3 regions of the Streptomyces sp. NPDC058619 genome follow, and region 2 is predicted to be linked to each of the others. Evidence: riboswitches for the same ligand, from Rfam matches in the RefSeq annotation. Region 2 holds a riboswitch; each other region holds the start of a gene.
The links. Region 2 has a riboswitch for thiamine pyrophosphate ahead of ACFWTC_RS08565 (thiamine ABC transporter substrate binding subunit). Riboswitches for the same ligand answer to the same signal wherever they lie in the genome.

Region 1 (5,159 bases), on a different contig from region 2:
GGAGGCCGCGTACCGGACGAGCCCGAGGCCGGGGGCGAGCCGGCCGGGCTTGGTGGGGGTGGGCCAGCAGGGGCCGGTGCAGAAGTAGTCCACGCCGGGCTCGGCGGCGGCCGCGCCCACCTCGGACTCGGCGTGGCAGGAGCGGCCGATCAGCACCTGCCCGCCGAGGACGGCGCGGGCCGCGGGTACGGGGATGTCGCCCTGGCCGAGGTGCAGGACGTCGGAGCCGATGGCGTGCGCGACGTCGGCGCGGTCGTTGACGGCGAGGAGCTTGCCGTGGCGGCGCGCGGCTTCGGCGAACACCCGCAGGTGGTCGAGTTCCTCGCCGGCCTCCATGCCCTTGTCCCGGAGCTGGACGATGTCCACGCCCCCGGCCAGGACGGCGTCGAGGAACTCCGGGAGGTCTCCCTGCCGCTTGCGGGCGTCCGTGCACAGGTAGAGCCGGGCGTCGGACAGCTGCATGGGTGTACCCCCCGTGATGAAAGCGGCGTACGGGCGGCCTCACGGGGCCCGTACGCCGCGGTGGAGCGGATGCGGTTCAGGTCAGAGGGCGAGCGCCTGAGCGCGGCGCTTCACCTCCGTGCCGCGATTCTCGCTCAGCGCCTGCACGGGGGTGCCGGGCAGGGTCGGGTCCTCGGTGAAGAGCCACTCCAGGATCTCCTCCTCGGAGAAGCGGTCGTCGCGCAGCACGGTCAGGAGGCCCACGAGGCCCTTGACGACCTTGTCGCCGTCGATGAAGGGGGCCGGCACCTGCAGGGAGCGGTTCTCGCCCCGGCGCACGGCGATCAGCTGCCCTTCCTTGACCATCTGGCGGACCCGGGTCACCTCGATGTCGAGCTTCTCCGCGATGTCGGGGAGGTACAGCCAGGCGGGAACAAGGGCATCGATCTTTGCGTCAATCTCGGTCACGGGTACAAGCCTGCCACCTCGGACTGGCGGCCGGTACCCGAGCGGCCCCGAACGGGTACCGGCGCCGCCCGCTAGCGGGCCGTCGACTTCAGCGGGACGGCCGGATCGGCGACCCGGTCGGGGTCGAGCACGGTGCCCGACTCGATGAGCCTGCGGCCCTGCGCGAGGTCGCGCGGGCGGCCCACGGCCAGGACGGCCACCAGGGCGCCGTCGCGCAGCCAGCACACCGACCAGGCGGGTGCGGCCGGGTCGCCGCGCCAGAGCAGGGTGTCGGCGCCGGCGTGGTGGCCCGCGTACTGGACGAACCGGCCGAACTGCTCCGACCAGAAGTACGGGACCGGGTCGTAGACCTGGGCCGGCTCCCCCGCCAGGACGTTCGCCGCGACGGCCCGGGGGCCCTGGAGGGCGTTGTCCCAATGGTGGACGAGGAGGCGGGTGCCGTAGCGCGCGGAGGGGAAGGAGGCGCAGTCGCCGACCGCGTAGACCCCGGGCAGGGAGGTGCGCAGGTGGGCGTCGGCGGTGACCGAGCCGTCGGGGCCCAGTTCGACCCCGCTTCCGGCCAGCCACCCGGTGGCCGGGCGGGCGCCGATGCCCACGACCACCGCGCCGGCCGGCAGGCTGCGGCCGTCCGCCAGCAGGACCCGGCCCCCCTCGATCCCGGCGACGCGGGCGCCGGTGAGCAGCTCGGCGCCGGCCTCCTCGTACCAGCGGGCCATCGGTGCGGCGACCTCGGCGGGCAGGGCTCCGGCCAGGACCCGGTCCGCCGCCTCGACCACGGTCACCGCGCAGCCGGCCCCGCGGGCGGCGGTGGCGAACTCGGCGCCGATCCAGCCGGCCCCGACGACGACCGCGCGGTCGGCGGCGGCCAGGACGGGCCGCAGGCGGGCGGCGTCGTCGAGGGTGCGCAGCAGGTGCACGCCGGGGACGCCCTCGGTGCCGGGCAGGGTCAGCGGGACGGCGCCGGTCGCCAGCACGAGGGTGTCGTACGGGACGGGGCCCGACCCGGTGTCCAGTTCGCGGTCGGCGGCCCGCAGCCCGGTGACCTCGGTGCCGAGCGCGAGCCGGATGCCGAGCCCTTCGAAGTCGACGTCGAAGGCGGAGTCCTCGGCCTTGCCAAGCAGGACCGCCTTGGACAGCGGGGGGCGGTCGTAGGGCTGGTGGGGCTCGGCCCCCAGCAGGGTCACGGGGCCGGTGAAGCCCTGATCCCGCAGGGCGACCGCGGTCTGCACGCCGGCCATTCCGGCGCCGACGATGACGACGCCGCTCTGTGTCTGTTCCGTCTGCTCGCTCACGCGGCCAGCCTAATCTTCTGACGGCCCATCAGGAACAGGTGCCGCCTTACCCGCCGTCCGGCCCGGGGTTAGTCTGGCAGGCGTACCTATCGCGGGAGTCCGGGCGCACCGGGCTGAGAGGGAGGCTGGGCGGCCTCCGACCGTACGAACCTGATCCGGGTCATGCCGGCGAAGGGAGGGGCTGGACGCCCATGCACTCATCTCGAACGTCCCGGAAGGGATCCGACGTCCTCGTCATCGGGGGCGGCGTCATCGGACTCGTCACCGCCTGGCGGGCGGCCCGCCGCGGCCTCGCCACCGTGCTCGCCGACCCGGCGCCCGGCGGCGGCGCGGCCCAGGTCGCGGCGGGCATGCTCGCCCCCGTCACCGAGCTGCACTACGGCGAGGAGGCGCTGCTGGGCCTCGGGCTCGCCTCCGCCGCCCGCTATCCGGAGTTCGCGGCCGAACTGGCCGAGGCGAGCGGCGGCCTGGACATCGGCTACCGGGCCTGCGGCACCCTCGCCGTCGCGCTCGACTCCGACGACCGGCTCCACCTGCGCGAGCTGCACGCCCTGCAGCTCCGCTGCGGCCTGGAGTCGCAGTGGCTCACCGGACGCGAGTGCCGCCGCCTGGAGCCGATGCTGGCCCCCGGCGTACGCGGCGGCCTGCGCGTGGACGGCGACCACCAGGTCGATCCGCGCCGGCTGGCGGCCGCACTGCTGGCCGCCTGCGAGCGGGCCGGGGTGGCCGTCCACCGGGCGCGGGCCGAGCGGCTGCTGGTCGGCGCCGACCGGGCGACGGGCGCCGTGCTCGACGACGGCACGGAGCTCCTCGCCGACCAGGTGGTCCTGGCGGCGGGCTCGTTCAGCGGCCGGCTGGAGGGCGTGCCGGCGGAGGTCACGGCCCCCGTGCGGCCCGTCAAGGGACAGGTGCTGCGGCTCACGGTGCCCGCGGTGTACGGGGCGTTCCTGTCCCGGACCGTACGGGCGGTCGTCCGCGGCAGCCACGTCTACCTGGTGCCGCGCGAGAACGGCGAGCTGGTCATCGGCGCCACCAGCGAGGAACTGGGCTGGGACACCACCGTCACCGCCGGCGGGGTCTACGAGCTCCTGCGCGACGCCCACGAGCTGGTGCCCGGCATCACCGAGCTGCCGCTCACCGAGACCCGCGCGGGGCTGCGGCCCGGTTCCCCGGACAACGCCCCGCTGCTCGGCCCCACCGATCTGCCGGGGCTGCACCTGGCCACCGGGCACTACCGCAACGGGGTGCTGCTGACCCCCCTCACCGGCGACGTGATGGCGGAGCTGCTGGCCACGGGCGAACTGCCCCCGGTCGCGCGCCCCTTCAGCCCCCGCCGGTTCTCCGCCGCACGTCAGGAGTCGTACGCATGACCATCTCCGTCAACGGCGAGCCGCGCGAGGTCGCGGCCGGCACCACCCTCGACGCGGTGGTCGCCATCCTGACGGCCGCCCCCTCCGGGGTGGCGGCCGCGCTCAACGAGACCGTGGTCCCGCGCGGGCAGTGGACGGCCACCCCGGTGGGCGACGGCGACCGGGTCGAGATCCTCACCGCGGTCCAGGGGGGCTGAGCGGCATGGCTGACGACCTGTTCACCCTCGGCGGCCGGACCTTCTCCTCCCGCCTGATCATGGGCACGGGCGGAGCCCCGAGCCTGGACGTCCTGGAACGCGCGCTCGTCGCGTCCGGCACCGAGCTCACGACGGTGGCGATGCGCCGCCTCGACCCGACCGTCCAGGGCTCCGTCCTGTCGGTGCTGGCCGGGCTGGGCATCGCGGTGCTGCCGAACACGGCGGGCTGCTTCACGGCGGGCGAGGCCGTGCTGACGGCCCGGCTGGCGCGCGAGGCGCTCGGCACGGACTGGATCAAGCTGGAGGTGGTGGCGGACGAACGGACGCTGCTGCCCGACGGGATCGAGCTGCTGGACGCCGCCGAGATCCTGGTCGACGAGGGCTTCACGGTCCTTCCGTATACGAACGACGACCCGGTGCTGGCACGGAAGCTGGAGGACGCGGGCTGCGCGGCGATCATGCCGCTGGGCTCCCCCATCGGCTCCGGGATGGGCATCCGCAACCCGCACAACTTCGAGCTGATCACCGAGCGGGCCGGGGTCCCGGTGATCCTGGACGCGGGCGCCGGCACGGCGTCCGACGTCGCGCTGGCGATGGAACTGGGCTGCGCCGCGGTGATGCTCGCCTCCGCCGTGACACGGGCGCAGGAGCCGGTGCTGATGGCCGCGGCCATGCGGGACGCGGTGTCGGCGGGGCGCCTGGCCCGCCGGGCGGGCCGAATCCCGCAGCGCCGCTTCGCCGAGGCCTCGTCCCCCGCGGAGGGCCGCGCCGCCCTCGACCCGGAGCGCCCGGCCTTCTGACCGGGCGCCTCGTCGCGGCCGGTACGGGCGGCGCGGCCCCGCGGCCGTGCCGCGCCCGCCCGGTGGCTGCCGGCCCCGCGGCGGTGCGCGACTCCGTAGCCGTGGGCTCACACCCGGCGACGGACCGCAGTCGGATCCGTCACAGCTGGGCTGCAAGCCGCCCCGGGCGGCCCGGGCAACCGCGCGCCGCTCGTACACTCGGCGCGTGGACACGACCCTGGATGACCCTCTCGTCGGGCGCGTACTCGACGGCCGCTACCGCATCGACGCGCGCATCGCGGCCGGTGGCATGGCCACGGTCTACCGGGCCGTCGACACCCGCCTCGACCGCATCCTCGCCCTGAAGGTGATGCATCCGCAGCTCGCCGAGGACGGTGCCTTCGTCGACCGGTTCATCCGGGAGGCGAAGTCCGTGGCGCGCCTCGCGCACCCGAACGTGGTGGCCGTCTTCGACCAGGGCACGGACGGGCCGTACGTCTACCTGGCCATGGAGTACGTCTCCGGCTGCACCCTGCGCGACGTGCTGCGCGAGCGCGGCGCCCTCCAGCCGCGGGCCGCGCTCGACATCTTCGAACCGGTCCTCGCCGCGCT
Region 2 (5,159 bases):
GCCCCGGGCAGCCCGACGAGCTGCAGCAGCTCCGCGACCCGGCCCGTGCACGCGTCGCGCCCGGAGCCCCGCATCCGCAGGCCGAAGGCGACGTTCCCGCCGACGTCCCGGTGCGGGAAGAGCTGGTGGTCCTGGAACATCAGGCCCACTCCCCGCCGGTGTACGGGCACGCCCGCCTGGTCGGCGCCGTCCAGCAGCACCCGGCCGGCCGAGACCCGCTGGAGCCCCGCGACGACCCGCAGCAGGGTGGACTTCCCGCTCCCGCTCGGTCCCAGGACGCACACGGTCTCGTGCTCGGCGACCGCGAGGTCCACACAGTCCACTACCGCGCGCTCGCCGAAGCGGACCGACACCCCGTCCAGCTGAAGCAGTGTCATCAGAACTCTCCGGAGGTCTTGTCGGTTCGCAGTCGCTCCAGCGCCAGCAGGGACACCGCGCACACCAGCATCAGAATCGTGCTCAGGGCCATCGCCTGCCCGTAGTTGAGCTCGCCGGCCCGCCCCAGCAGCCGCGCCACGGCCACCGGAAGCGTCGGCTGGTCCGGCCGCGCGATGAACACGGTCGCCCCGAACTCCCCCAGCGAGACCGCGAAGGCGAAGCCCGCCGCGATCAGCAGCGCCCGCCGCACCAGCGGCAGGTCCACCTCCCGCCAGGCCCGCAGCGGGGACGCCCCGAGCACGGCGGCGGCCTCCCGCAGCCGCGCGTCCACGGCCCGCAGCACCGGCAGCATGGTCCGTACGACGAACGGCACACCGACCAGCGCCTGCGCCAGCGGCACCAGGATCCACGAGGTCCTCAGGTCCAGCGGCGGCTCGTCCAGGGTGATCAGGAAGCCGAAGCCCACCGTCACGGCGGACACCCCGAGCGGCAGCATCAGCAGCGCGTCGAAGCCCCGCACGAAGCGGCCCGCGCGGCGGGTCAGCGCCGCGGCCGCGAGCCCCCCGATGACCAGGGCGATGGCGGTGGCGGCCAGCGCGTACTCCAGGGAGTTCCCGATCGCCTCCAGCGGCGGCACCAGGAAGGTCCCGCCCCCGGCCCCCTCGTCCTGGAGCGCCCGGTAGAAGGCGAGGCCGTACCCGCCGGGGGCGTCGAAGGACCGCTCGACCAGCACCCCGAGCGGCAGGACGATCAGCAGGGCCACCGTCAGCAGCACCCCGCCCAGCAGGGAGCGCTGCGCCCAGCCGCGCGGCGGGTGCGCGGTCCGCCCGGGATCGACGAGCCGCAGGGCGGTCTCCCGCTTGCGCACGGTCCGGGCGTGGACGCCGAGGATCAGGCCGACCGCCGCGAACTGCACCATCGTCAGCACGGCGGCGGTGGGCAGGTCCAGCAGCTGCGCGGTCTGCCGGTAGACCTCCACCTCCAGGGTGGAGTACGCGGGCCCGCCCAGGATCTGCACGACGCCGAAGGAAGTGAAGGTGAACAGGAACACGATCAGCGACGCGGCGGCCACCGCCGGGGCCAGCGCGGGCAGCGTCACCCGCCGCCAGGCGGCGAACCGTCCGGCGCCCAGCACCCGGGCGGCCTCCTCCTGGCGGGGGTCGAGCTGCGCCCAGAGCCCGCCCACGGTCCGTACGACCACGGCGTAGTTGAAGAAGACGTGGGCCAGCAGGATGGCCCACACGGTGGTGTCGAGCCGGACGCCCCACAGCTCGTCCAGCAGCCCGCCCCGGCCGACCAGCGCCAGGAACGCGGTCCCGACGACCACGGTCGGCAGGACGAACGGCACGGTGACCACGGCCCGCAGCAGCTGCTTGCCGGGGAAGTCGAAGCGCGCGAAGACGTACGCGCCGGGGAACGCGATCAGCAGCGTGAGCGCCGTGGAGGCGAGCGCCTGCCAGGTGGTGAACCACAGCACGCCGGCGATGTCGGGCCGGGCCAGCACCTCGCCGATCCGGCCGAACTGCCAGCCCTCGTCAGTCTTCAGCCCGCGCCCGGCGATCGCGCCGACGGGGTAGGCGAAGAACAGCCCGAAGAAGGCGAGGGGCACGGCCATCAGGCCGAGACGCGCGGCCGTGGCCCGCCCGCCCTCGCGGGGACCGGGACCCGGCGCGGCGCCCCCCGACGCCGCCCCCGGGCCCGTCGGCGTTCCTACTTCACGACGAGCGAGGACCATGTCTTGACCCACTGCTCACGGTTCTCGGCGATGGTCTGCGGAGCCACGACCTCGGGCTTCTCGACCACCACACCGTGCTTCGTGAACAGCTCCGGCAGGGCCGCGTCCTTCGTCACAGGGTTCACGAACATCTGCAGCGGCATGTCCTCCTGGAACTTCTTGCTGATCAGGAAGTCCAGGAGCGCTTTGCCGCCCGCCTCGTTCTTCGCGCCCTTCAGCAGGCCCGCGAACTCGATCTGGCGGAAGCACGTGCCGGTGGAGACGCCCGTGGGGGCCTCGGCCGGCTGCGGCTCCGCGTACAGCACCTCGACCGGCGGGCTGGAGGCGTAGGAGACGACCAGCGGGCGGTCGCCCTTCGCCTTCTTGCCGCCCGCCGAGCCGGAGAACCGCTCGTTGTAGGCCTGCTCCCAGCCGTCGACGACCTCGACGCCGTTGGCCTTGAGCTTGCTCCAGTAGTCCTTCCAGCCCTCTTCGCCGTACTTGCCGACGGAGGCGAGGAGGAAGCCGAGGCCGGGCGAGGAGGTCGCGGCGTTCTCGGTGACCAGCAGGTCCTTGTACTCCGGCTTGATCAGGTCGTCCAGCGTCTGCGGCGGGGCGATCTTCTTGTCGGCGAAGTACTGCTTGTCGTAGTTGACGCAGATGTCACCCGAGTCGACCGGCGTGACCCGGTGCTCCTTGTCGAGCTGGTACTCCGGCTTCACCTCGCCCAGGTCCTTGGCCTCGTACGGGGTGAAGATGCCGTTGTCGAGGGCGCGCGAGAGCAGGGTGTTGTCGACGCCGAAGAAGACGTCGCCGCGCGGGGAGCCCTTGGTGAGGATCTCCTGGTTCAGCGCCGCGCCCGCGTCTCCGGACTTCAGCTTCTTGACGGTGTAGCCGCTCTCCTGCTCGAACTCCTTGAGGACCGCGTCGGTCACGTTGAAGGAGTCGTGCGAGACGAGGGTGACGGTCTTGGACGTGGGGGCGTCGCTCGCGCCCGCGGACGTGTCCTTGGCGTCGCCGCCGCAGGCGCTGAGCGTGGTGACGCCCAGCGCGGCCGCGAGCGCGGCGCCCGCGATCTTCTTGGTGGTGCTCACTGGTCAATTCCTCCTGGGATGTCCAGGAGAAGACGCGGCCCTGCCCGGCGCTCTGCGGAGCGGACGCCGGGCAAGGCGCAACAGCTTGAGTGGTGACCGAACTTCCTACCCCGAATGACCGGGGCGAGGTTCAGAGGGTCTGCGGTGACGGTTACCGCACTCTCAGCGCTGTGGCGCTCCCCTGTCGGAAATATTAAGTTGGTTCGGCCACAGGGTACCCCGTGGCCGAATACGATCGAACAGAAGAGGAGGCTAGCGCTCCGAGGCGGCCAGCTGGCCGCACGCGCCGTCGATCTCCTGGCCGCGGGTGTCCCGTACGGTCACGGGGACGCCGTGCCGGGCAATGGCCTCCACGAAGGCCTTCTCGTCCTCGGGCCGGGAGGCGGTCCACTTCGAGCCCGGCGTCGGGTTCAGCGGGATCAGGTTGACGTGGACGCGCTTGCCCTTGAGCAGCTTGCCCAGTAGGTCACCGCGCCAGGCCTGGTCGTTGATGTCGCGGATCAGGGCGTACTCGATGGAGATCCGCCGGCCGGACTTCTCCGCGTACTCCCAGGCCGCGCCGAGCACCTCGCGGACGTTCCAGCGGGTGTTCACGGGGACCAGGGTGTCGCGCAGCTCGTCGTCCGGGGCGTGCAGCGAGACCGCGAGGCGGCACTTGAAGCCCTCGTCGGCGAAGCGCAGCATGGCCGGAACCAGTCCCACGGTGGAGACGGTGATGCCGCGCTGCGACAGGCCCAGGCCGTCGGGCTCCGGGTCGGTGAGCCGGCGGATGGCGCCGACGACGCGGTTGTAGTTGGCCAGCGGCTCGCCCATCCCCATGAAGACGATGTTCGAGAGCCGGGCCGGTCCGCCCGGGACCTCGCCGTCGCGCAGGGCGCGCATGCCGTCGACGATCTGGTGCACGATCTCGGCGGTGGACAGGTTGCGGTCGAGCCCGGCCTGGCCGGTGGCGCAGAACGGGCAGTTCATGCCGCAGCCGGCCTGCGAGGAGATGCACATGGTGACCCGGTCCGGGTAGCGCATCAGCACGGACTCGACGAGCGTGCCGTCGTGCAGCTTCCACAGGGTCTTGCGGGTGGTGTCGTCGTCGCACGAGATGTGCCGCAGGACGTTCATCAGGTCCGGCAGCAGCTCCTTCTGCAGCTTCTCCCGGGAGCCCGCGGGGATGTCCGTCCACTCGGCCGGGTCGTGCGCGTAGCGCGCGAAGTAGTGCTGGGAGAGCTGCTTGGCCCGGAACGGCTTCTCACCGATCGCGGCGACCGCCTCGCGGCGCTCGGCCGGGGTCATGTCGGCAAGGTGCCGGGGCGGCTTCTTGGCTCCCCGAGGGGTGACGAAGGTGAGCTCTCCCGGAACAGGGCGGGCCATGGCAGGTACTCCTCGTAAGACGAAAGGCGCGCCGCAGAAGCAGCGCGCCCTTCAAGAGTAACCGCCCGGACGGTATCAGCCCGTGCCGACGAAGGCCGCCAGCAGCAGCCAGACCACCGGGGCGGTCGGCAGCAGGGAGTCCAGCCGGTCCATGATGCCGCCGTGGCCCGGCAGCAGCGTGCCCATGTCCTTGATGCCCAGGTCCCGCTTGATCATCGACTCGCCCAGGTCGCCGAGGGTGGCGCTGACGGCCACGGCGAGACCCAGCAGCAGGCCCTGCCACCAGGCGCCACCGTCGATGAGGAACTCCATGCACAGCGCGCCGGCGGCCATCGCGAAGGCCACCGCGCCGAGCAGTCCCTCGCGGGTCTTCCCGGGGCTGATGCGCGGGGCGAGCTTGGTCTTGCCGAAGCGCCAGCCGACCGCGTACGCCCCGGTGTCGCTGACCACGGTCAGCAGCAGGAAGGTGATCACCCGCTGCGGTCCGTCGTCGGCGGTGAGCAGCATCGTCACGAACGTCGCCAGGAAGGGCACGTAGAACGCGGCGAAGACGCCCGCCGTGACGTCCTTGAGGTAGTCCTCGGGCGGTTCGGTCATGCGCCAGACCA
Region 3 (5,159 bases), on a different contig from region 2:
TGACGTCAATGCACTCGCCGAGCACGACCCCAGGAGCCACGGCACGCGCGGGGGCGGCCCCCGCAGGGCGGGCCTCCCCGAAGGCCCGCCGCCACGCCTGGGGGTGACCTTTGTCCACGGTTCACAACGGCTGTGTGCCCACGCTGATCGGTTCTGTGCAACGGGCGTTGAGACTGCTCGAAGCCGTGGGGTCCCACAGTGGGGGAGCCCCGGCGAAACAGCTGGCGCGAGAGGCCGGGCTCCCGCTCCCCACCGCGTACCACCTGCTGCGCACCCTGACGCACGAGGGCTACCTGCGCCGGGAGAACGGGGTCTTCGTACTCGGTGACGCGGCTGCGCGTCTGGCCTGCGGCGGAATCCAGCAGAAACGTCGCAGCATGATCCTTGACTCCCTCGCCCACTTCCGCGACGCGGTCGGGGCCCCGGTCTACTTCGCGGTCTATCGCGAGGGGGAGATCGAGGTCGTGGGCGTCTCGGACACCCCGGCCAGCCCCGCCTGCGAGGAGTGGGCCGACTTCCGTGCCACCGGGCACGCTCACGCCATCGGCCAGTGCCTGCTCGGCCAGCTCGACGGGAAGTCGCGCCAGGACCACTACGACCGTCATCCGGTCGAGGCCATCACCCCTTACACCGTTCAGGATCTGCACTCCCTGGAGTACCGGATCGGATCCCTCGAACGAATGCAGCCCGTTACCGAGCGTCAGGAATACTCCCTCGGTACCGTGTGCGCAGCCATTCCGATCGCGGCTGGCGATGCACCCGCAACCGTGGCCATTTCTCTCCCTCTGCACCAGGAAAGTCGATTGCTGTCTGCGGTCGATCAACTACGGAGTGAAGTAGGCGCGCTGTTGAACACCCTCTCCTTCTCTATCAGTATCTGAAAACTCACTCCTTGTGATCTGCAAGCGCTTCCACCACTCTTGTCAAGAGGCCCTGGGGGACCATTCCTGGCCACTTCCACAACAGCGGGGTAGGCAATGCGCGAGTCGGTACAGGCAGAGGTCATGATGAACTTCCTCGTTTCCGAGGAGCTCTCGTTCCGGATTCCGGTGGAACTCCGGTACGACGCTCGTGATCCGTACGCAGTCCGCCTTACCTTCCACCTTCCCGGAGACGCGCCCGTGACCTGGGCGTTCGGCCGGGAGCTCCTTCTCGACGGCATCAACAAGCCGTGCGGTGAGGGCGATGTGCACATCGCGCCCTCCGACCCGGAGGAACTGTCCGACGTCCACATCCGTCTGCAGGTAGGCGGCGACCGGGCGTTGTTCCGTGCGAGCGCGGCGCCGCTCGTCGCGTTCCTCGACCGCACCGACCGGCTTGTTCCGCTCGGTCAGGAGAGGAATCTGGGTGATTTCGAGGAGCACCTCGACGAGGCGCTTGGCAAGATCCTGGCCGAGTCGCGGCAGAACGAGCAGAACGCCGGCTGAGGCGACGGAGCACCGCCGCGAAGCGATGACTGACAGTCATCGAACGGGAATGCGGACAGGCCGTCGGCCGGCGGCGGGCGGGAAATGACCCGCCGCGTCGGCGGCGCGCGGTATCCCGCCCGCCGCCCCGGTTGCCCCGCCGTCGTCAGCGCTTGCGCCGCCGGCCCCGACCACCGCGCGCCGGGCCCGGGTTCGCGCCGGCGTTCGGACCGGCGGCCGGGGATCCCGGACGGTCGGCGGAGACGACGAGGGCGGCTAGCGCCGTCGTCACCGGGACCGACGCCACGAGCCCGATCGAGCCCACGAGCGTCCGTACGATCTCGACCGCGACCAGCTCGCTATTGGCCACCGCCCCCATGCTGCTGTTCGCGATGGAGAACAGCAGGAGCAGGGGCAGCGCGGCGCCCGCGTAGGCCAGTACCAGCGTGTTGACGACCGATGCGATGTGGTCCCGCCCGATCCGGATGGCGGCTCGGTAGAGGCCGCGCGGCCCCATCGACGGGTCGGCCTGATGCAGCTCCCAGACGGCGGAGGTCTGGGTGACCGTCACGTCGTCGAGGACGCCCAGCGAACCGATGATCACGCCTGCGAGCAGCAAACCGCTCATGTCGATGTCCGGGTAGAGGCCGTGGATCAGACCGGTGTTGTCGTCGGTGTTGCCGCTGAGGAAGGCCCAGTCGATGAACACCGAACCCAGCAGGCCGATCAGCAGCAGCGATACGAGGGTGCCGAGGACGGCGACCGAGGTCCGGGCGGTCAGGCCGTGGCACATGTAGAGCGCGCTGAGCATGATCGCGCTCGCTCCCACGATCGCCACGACCAGCGGGTTCGAGCCCTGGAGGATGGCGGGGAGGATGAAGAGGGTGAGCACGCCGAAGCTGACGGCCAGTGCGATCAGTGCGAACAGCCCGCGCATCCGGCCGACGAGGACGACCGAGACCGCGAAGATGCCGGCCAGCACCGCCATCGGGAACTTCCGGTTGACGTCGATCACCGAATACTGGAGGTCGCGGGGGGCGTCCGGAGCGTAGGCGACCACCACCTCCTGGCCATCCGCCAACTGACGCGGCGCGCCCGGCTGGACGACCTCCACGAAGGTCCGGCCCTTGTCGGGACCGCTGCCGACCTCGACCGTGGCCTTCTTGCACTCGCCGGTCTGCGCGGCCTCGGCCTCGCGGCCTTCCGGAGTGGACGTGTCCCCGGTCGACGGTACCTGTGAGGCATTCACGGATTTGCAGTCGACGAACGCCAGCGAGACGACCTTGCCCTGCTGCGTCTGCCGGTCGAAGCCGACCCCCGTGCGCTCGTGGCCGGGCGCGCCGCCCGGCCAGAGCACCACCAGGCCGATGAAGACGGCGGTGGCGAAGGGGATCAGGACGGCCGCGATGACCTTGCGCAGGTGCTTCGAGACGGGGGCCGCCGGGCCGTGGCTGTGGCTGTGGGAGTGGCCGGCGCTGGGGCCGTGGCCTGCGTGCGCATGGCCGGCGTGGCCGGTGGGGTCGGTGGGCTCGGTGGGGGGTTGCGGCGAGGACGTCACCGGCTGATCATCGCAAGAGATGAGGGGGCCCACTGTTCAGCACGCCATGAATGACGCTAGCGTGGGGGCACCTTTGCACAACGCGGGAGCTCGGAGCACCGGGCTGAGAGGACGCTGATCACCGTACGCGCATCATCAATGCGTACGGGAGAGGCTGCGTCGACCGCCGAACCTGTTACCGGGTAATGCCGGCGTAGGGAGATCAGGTCTCATGACCATTCAGGACGCACGCACGCCTGCCGTCAGCCAGGGCGCCGACGGCCAGACCGAGCGCCAGCCGGGCTGGCACAAGGGGTACGCGGCGGGCTCCCGCCCCGACATCCGGGTGCCGGTCCGCCAAGTCCACCTCACCAACGGCAAGGACGTGACGCTCTACGACACGTCCGGCCCGTACACCGACCCGCAGATCGAGACCGACGTCCGCCGGGGCCTCGCCCCGCTGCGCGAGAACTGGATTATCGCGCGCGGAGACACCGAGGAGTACGCGGGACGCCCCGCGCGCCCCGAGGACGACGGGATCAAGCACACGTCGCCGCGCGGCGGCCTGAAGAACCTCGACGCGGTCTTCCCTGGCCGGCCCCGTCAGCCCCGCCGGGGCCGCGGCGGCGTCGCCGTCACGCAGCTCGCGTACGCCCGGCGCGGCGAGATCACCCCGGAGATGGAGTACGTCGCGATCCGCGAGAACGTCTCCCCCGAGGTGGTCCGCGAGGAGATCGCCGCGGGCCGCGCGGTGCTCCCGGTCAATGTGAACCATCCCGAGATCGAGCCGATGATCATCGGCAAGCGGTTCCTGGTGAAGGTCAACGCCAACATCGGCAACTCCGCGGTCACCTCCTCCATCGAGGAGGAGGTCGACAAGATGACGTGGGCGACCAAGTGGGGCGCCGACACGGTCATGGACCTCTCGACGGGCCGCAACATCCACACCACGCGCGAGTGGGTGCTGCGCAACTCCCCCGTCCCGATCGGCACCGTGCCGCTCTACCAGGCGCTGGAGAAGGTCGACGGCCGTGCCGAGGACCTGACCTGGGAGATCTACAAGGACACGGTCATCGAGCAGGCCGAGCAGGGCGTCGACTACATGACGGTCCACGCCGGCGTGCTGCTCCCCTACGTGCCGCTGACCGCCCGCCGCAAGACCGGCATCGTCTCGCGCGGCGGCTCGATCATGGCCGCGTGGTGCCTGGCGCACCACAAGGAGAACTTCCTCTACACGAACTTCGAGGAGCTCTGCGACATCCTCGCGACGTACGACGTCACGTACTCGCTGGGGGACGGCCTGCGCCCCGGGTCCATCGCGGACGCCAACGACGCGGCCCAGTTCGCCGAGCTCAAGACGCTGGGCGAGCTGAACACGATCGCCAAGCGGCACAACGTGCAGACCATGATCGAGGGCCCGGGCCACGTCCCGATGCACAAGATCAAGGAGAACATCGACCTCCAGCAGGAGATCTGCGAGGAGGCGCCGTTCTACACGCTCGGCCCGCTGACCACCGATGTGGCGCCCGCGTACGACCACATCACCTCGGGCATCGGCGCCGCGATGATCGCCTGGTGGGGCACCGCGATGCTCTGCTACGTCACGCCCAAGGAACACCTGGGCCTGCCCAACAGGGACGACGTGAAGACCGGTGTCATCACGTACAAGATCGCGGCGCACGCGGCGGACCTGGCCAAGGGCCACCCGGGAGCCCAGGAGTGGGACGACGCGCTGTCGGACGCCCGGTTCGAGTTCCGCTGGGAGGACCAGTTCAACCTGGCCCTCGACCCGGACACCGCCCGTGAGTTCCACGACGAGACCCTTCCGGCCGAGCCGGCCAAGACCGCGCACTTCTGCTCCATGTGCGGTCCCAAGTTCTGCTCCATGAAAATCTCGCAGGACATCCGCCGACAGCACGGCGGGGACCTCAAGGCCGATGAGATCCAGGCGGGCATGGCCGAGAAGTCCGCCGAGTTCGCGGCCTCGGGCAACCGGGTCTACCTGCCGCTCGCCGACTGACGCACCGGCAGAAGGCATCGCCCCGGGAGCCGTCGCATCCGGGGCGACGCCTCGCCACCCCTTGCGCTGGAGCGTGCTCGAACTCCTAGAGTCCGGGCCCATGACCATGAGATACCGATTTCTCGGCGGGACCGGCATAGAGGTCAGCGCACACTGGGTGAATTCAACTGGTCGTCGCAACACCTTGATCACGGAG

Region 1: another riboswitch for thiamine pyrophosphate. It lies ahead of thiO (glycine oxidase ThiO); the one in region 2 lies ahead of ACFWTC_RS08565 (thiamine ABC transporter substrate binding subunit).
Region 3: another riboswitch for thiamine pyrophosphate. It lies ahead of thiC (phosphomethylpyrimidine synthase ThiC); the one in region 2 lies ahead of ACFWTC_RS08565 (thiamine ABC transporter substrate binding subunit).

Annotation. Positions count from the first base shown of each region.
Region 1 covers NZ_JBHXQN010000002.1:353,226-358,384, forward strand. The annotation lists gene thiE (thiamine phosphate synthase) at 1-462, opposite strand, end outside; gene ACFWTC_RS03785 (Rv2175c family DNA-binding protein) at 544-909, opposite strand; gene ACFWTC_RS03790 (NAD(P)/FAD-dependent oxidoreductase) at 981-2,201, opposite strand; TPP riboswitch at 2,283-2,395, shown strand; gene thiO (glycine oxidase ThiO) at 2,393-3,571, shown strand; gene thiS (sulfur carrier protein ThiS) at 3,568-3,768, shown strand; gene ACFWTC_RS03805 (thiazole synthase) at 3,774-4,568, shown strand; gene pknB (Stk1 family PASTA domain-containing Ser/Thr kinase) at 4,774-5,159, shown strand, end outside.
Region 2 covers NZ_JBHXQN010000006.1:91,555-96,713, forward strand. The annotation lists gene ACFWTC_RS08555 (ABC transporter ATP-binding protein) at 1-377, opposite strand, end outside; gene ACFWTC_RS08560 (ABC transporter permease) at 377-1,993, opposite strand; gene ACFWTC_RS08565 (thiamine ABC transporter substrate binding subunit) at 2,089-3,186, opposite strand; TPP riboswitch at 3,271-3,379, opposite strand; gene rlmN (23S rRNA (adenine(2503)-C(2))-methyltransferase RlmN) at 3,439-4,551, opposite strand; gene ACFWTC_RS08575 (phosphatidate cytidylyltransferase) at 4,627-5,159, opposite strand, start outside.
Region 3 covers NZ_JBHXQN010000014.1:171,106-176,264, forward strand. The annotation lists gene ACFWTC_RS16930 (IclR family transcriptional regulator) at 135-881, shown strand; gene ACFWTC_RS16935 (SsgA family sporulation/cell division regulator) at 978-1,427, shown strand; gene ACFWTC_RS16940 (YibE/F family protein) at 1,573-2,964, opposite strand; TPP riboswitch at 3,037-3,181, shown strand; gene thiC (phosphomethylpyrimidine synthase ThiC) at 3,176-4,963, shown strand.